One region of the Promicromonospora sp. NPDC052451 genome, then DNA from elsewhere that is predicted to be linked to it. Evidence: riboswitches for the same ligand, from Rfam matches in the RefSeq annotation. Region 1 holds a riboswitch; the other holds the start of a gene.
The links. Region 1 has a riboswitch for S-adenosylmethionine ahead of ACIG47_RS18405 (LLM class flavin-dependent oxidoreductase). Riboswitches for the same ligand answer to the same signal wherever they lie in the genome.
Positions count from the first base shown of each region.

Region 2: it holds a riboswitch for S-adenosylmethionine, as region 1 does, so the genes downstream of both, ACIG47_RS02340 (aminotransferase class V-fold PLP-dependent enzyme) here and ACIG47_RS18405 (LLM class flavin-dependent oxidoreductase) in region 1, are expected to answer to the same signal.

Region 1 covers NZ_JBIUAP010000010.1:155,473-157,664, reverse strand. The annotation lists gene ACIG47_RS18405 (LLM class flavin-dependent oxidoreductase) at 49-1,209, opposite strand; SAM riboswitch class IV at 1,621-1,731, opposite strand; gene ACIG47_RS18400 (GH92 family glycosyl hydrolase) at 1,979-2,192, opposite strand, start outside.
Region 2 covers NZ_JBIUAP010000001.1:542,808-544,999, reverse strand. The annotation lists gene ACIG47_RS02340 (aminotransferase class V-fold PLP-dependent enzyme) at 1-1,080, opposite strand, end outside; SAM riboswitch class IV at 1,112-1,225, opposite strand; gene ACIG47_RS02335 (rhodanese-like domain-containing protein) at 1,471-1,935, shown strand; gene ACIG47_RS02330 (O-succinylhomoserine sulfhydrylase) at 1,932-2,192, shown strand, end outside.

The DNA.
Region 1 (2,192 bases):
GGTCTCCTCAGGTCGTTCGTACGGTGCGGTGGGCAGTTCGTACGGTGCTCAGGCGCTCAGCAGCCGCCCGGTGCGCAGCTCGCGGGCGACCGTCGCCGCGTCGGGCAGCCGGAGCGCGCCGCGCAGTGTCGTCCCGGTCCGCTCGGTGCGGAACAGGCCCGCGTGCTGGAGCGCGGGCACCAGGTGGTCGGTGATGGTGTCGAGGTCCGAGCTGAGCGAGGAGGGCCGCAGCAGGAACCCGTCGACGGCGCCGACCGTCGCCCAGTCGGCGATCAGGGTGGCCAGCTCGTCCGGGGTGTCGGCGACCACGAGCCCGTCGCCCATGGGGGCGGTGCCCTCCAGCGCCTCCACGAGCTCCAGCCGCGCGCGGGCTCCGGCCCGCTCCGTGGAGAGCACGACGTACACCTCGGCGAGCACCCGCACGTCCTCGGGGTCGCGTCCGGCGGACAGGGCCGAGTCGCGCACGAGGCGGCGCAGCCGCACCGCGTGCCCGGCGTCCGTCACCGCGATCCGGGCGACGTCGGCGGTGCGGCCGGCCAGCGCCGCGCTCGCCTCGGAGCGCACGCGCACCACGACGGGCGGGGGCGTCCGGGGCGGCGGGGTGCCGCCGTCGGCGGGACGGCCGCGGACGGCGAACCGGATGCCGTCGTGGTCCACGCGGAACCGGCCCTCGGCGTCGAGCTCGACCGCTCCCGCCCCGCTGCCGGGACGGCCGGTCCACACCTGGGTCACGGCCTGGATGCCGAGCTCGACCCGCGTGGCCCAGGCCTCGTCGGGCTCGGGGAGCGTGACCTGGCGTACGGCCTGCCAGCCGGCCCGGCCGCCGCTGGCGCGGTCGATGCTGCTCAGGGCGACGGCGGCGTGGGCCGCCTCCACGTGCACCGTGTCGACGGCGGCGATCAGGCCGATGCCGTCGGTGACCCGCGCGGCGCGGGCCGCGGCGACGGCCGTGTCGAGGCGGCCGGTGACCTGGCTGCGCCCCGGGTGGAGCAGGAAGCCCTCGTCGAGGCTGACGAAGTCGAGCAGGCCGCGGTCGGCGGTCCGCACCAGGTGCAGGAACCGCTCGCCGTCGAACGGGCGCGGCGCGACCGGGCCACGTGCCCGGTGCGCACCGGGGCGGGCGCCGGCGGAGGTGAGGTCCACGCCGAGCACGACGGGACGGGGCGAGAGGGCGGTGGACAGGGACGTGGGCTGCGGCGGGTACGGCACGGCGGGGCTCCGTTCGGGCTGCGGCGCGGCGGCACCCGGGCAGGCCCCCGCCGTCGTGCCAGGTGCACGACGGTGCCTGGGGTCGCCCGGGAGCGTGGCTGCCGGGAGGCAGGAGTGAGACGTCCGGTCAGGAACGTGAGGGCCTGGTGCGGCCGGGGCTCGGCATTCGGCGCCGAGAGCGGGCGGCGGACCGGTGGCGGCCGGTCAGCACGTCGGGCACTGTCGCGACAGGGACGTCGCGATCAGGCCGTCACTGTCGGGTTCAGCGACAGGAACAGCGGCAACACATGCCCTCGTGCGGGGCGGCACCAGCCCGCGTGCAGACGTTCCGGGACGGCAGGGACACGTGGACGGCGGGGGCAGCGCTCCGGGTCATCGTCGTTCTCCTCACCTGCTCGCCCATCGGCGAGCGACGCGTGTTGTCACCGCCGGCGGCGGTGGACCTGGTCCTCACCCGGGGCACCCACCCGCGCGGGGGGTTGCCGTCCGACCAGCCGGGGCTTCGCGTCGGAACTCATGACCTGTCGAGATTTTCTATACCTTTCCGGTCGGATAAGTACGGTAGATCTCGATGCCTAGAAGATACGAATGGAACCCATAGAAGTCAACGATCCTTTCCCGGATCTCACATGCCGGGACCTCCCCGATGCGCCCACGCCACGCAGAGTGCGCTTCTACCCAGTCATCAGGCCCGGAAACCGATGGGTTTCCGGGCCTGATGACTGGGTAGAAGCGCACTTTTGCGCCCGCCTCCGCCGCCCCCGGAGCGTCAGCTCGTCAGCAGCTCGATCTGGGTGACCAGGCCGCCGTCGGCCGGTTCCAGCCGGAGTCCCGTCAGCGGCACGGGCTCGTCGAGCACGAACGGGCGCAGCTGGCCCGGCCACCGCCACCGCTCCCCCGAGCGCTCGTCCAGCACGCGCCCGTCCTCGGCCACCAGACGCCAGCCCGACGGCGGCGCCCCCGCGTCCCCGGGCCCGGACGTC
Region 2 (2,192 bases), on a different contig from region 1:
GTACCCGGACACGGTGAAGGTCACCACGCCCACCGGGTCCACGGCGTCCGCCCACACCCGCACCACCTCGACGCGGTCGATCGCCTCGAGGCCGGCCACCAGCCGTTCCCGCAGCGCCGTCTCGTGCGCGACCACCTCGGCAGGGTCGAGCGCCGCGAGCTCCTCGCACGCCGCGGCCAGGGCCACCGCGCCGATCACGTTGGGCGAGCCGGCCTCGTGGCGGGCGGGACCCTCGTGCCAGTCCGTGCCACCGACCCGGACACGCCGGACGGCACCGCCGCCCGCGAGGTACGGCGTACCGGCGTCGAGCCAGTCGCGACGGCCCACCAGGGCGCCCGCACCGAACGGCGCGTACGTCTTGTGACCGGAGAACGCGAGGTAGTCGACACCGGTCGACTCCAGGGAGATGCGGCGGTGCGGCACGAGCTGGGCGCCGTCGAGCACCACGCGCGCGCCGTACTCGTGCGCGACGGCCACGATCTGGTCGACCGGGAGCGACTCCCCCGTCACGTTGGAGGCGCCGGTGAGGGCGAGCAGCGCGAACGGCCGGTCCGAGGCGGCGTCGGCGAGCTCCTCGCGGATCTGCGCCAGGGTCTCGGCGACGGTCGCGCCGCCGGTCAGCACGGTCGCACCCGTGGACCGCTGCCAGGGCAGCAGGTTGGCGTGGTGCTCGACGTCGAGCACCAGCACACGGCCCGGCTCGCCGTCGGGCTGGGCGGGGACGCAGCCGGCGAGGAGGTTCAGGGAGTCGGTGGTGTTGCGGGTGATGATCGTCAGGTCGTCCTCGCGGGCGCCGACGAACGCGCCGATCGTGCGGCGGGCGGTCTCGTACAGCGCCGTGCTCACCTGCGAGAGGTAGCCGGCGCCGCGGTGCACGCTGGCGTACAGGGGGAGCACCTGGGTGACGCGGTCGGCGACGGCCTGCAGCGCCGGGGCGGACGCGGCGACGTCGAGGTTCGCATAGGCGACCTGGGTACCGTCCACGAGCGGCACGAGCGTGGCGCCGCCGACGACGGGCCGGAGCGGCGCGACGTCCGCCACCGGGGCAGCGGGACGACGGGTGAGGGTGGGTGCGGACATGGCATCCTCCAGCAAGGTCCTGGGGGACGTGCCCCCGCGCTTGCCGCACGCGGGCTGCGCACGGCCAGGTCGTCACCCGGGGCACCCCACCGCGGAGGAGGGTTGCCGGCCAGCGAGCCGGGGCTTGGCGCTGGCACTCATGACCTGGCGTCATCCTGTGTCGCGGGTCAAGGGACTGTCAACGGATGTCTCAGATGCTGGTCCCAACATCCGAGCGCACGCCCAGCGTGCGAGACGCCGTTCCACCCACCGGACAGATGTCGTAGGGTTGGCCACGACCATCCCGAGCGGCCGAGTGACGTGGCACGACGACGCCGCAGCAACCCAGCGTTCCCGCCTCGCGGCGCGGACGGACGAGGGTGCTACCGCCACGACCGATGGAGGAGCACCATGAGCGATCCCGCACACCCCGGAGCCCGGCCCGCCGACGGCTACGCCGGCGACCTCACGCCCCAGCAGGCCTGGGACCTGCTCGCGGACGACCCGGACGCCACGCTGGTGGACGTCCGCACCGACGGCGAGTGGCGCACCATCGGCGTGCCGGACACGTCGTCGCTCGGCAGGCGGCCCGTGTTCAGCGAGTGGGTGCGGGCCGGCGGACGGCCCAACCCCGCGTTCCTGGAGGAGCTCAAGGCCGCCGGCGTGACGCACGGCCCCGTGGTCTTCCTCTGCCGGTCGGGTCAGCGCTCGATCGGCGCGGCGCGGCTCGCGACGGCGTCGGGCATCACGCCGTCGTACAACGTGCTGGACGGGTTCGAGGGCGCGCCCGGGGCCGACGGCGTCCGCGACCAGCGAGGCTGGAAGGTCGCCGGGCTGCCCTGGTCGCAGGGCCCGGCGTCGGAGGGCGACGCGTGACCGTCACGGGCGCTTTCCCGCACGACGCGAGCCCGGGCGGGTCCGGCCGCAAGCCGCTGCCGCCCACCGTCCGGCCGCAGACGCTCGCCGTGCGCGGCGGGCACCAGCGCAGCGAGTTCCAGGAGACCAGCGAGGCACTGTTCCTCACGCAGGGCTACGTGTACGACTCGGCGGCCGACGCCGAGGCCGCGTTCAAGGGCGACCTGGACCGGTTCGTCTACTCCCGCTACGGGAACCCGACGGTGCACACGTTCGAG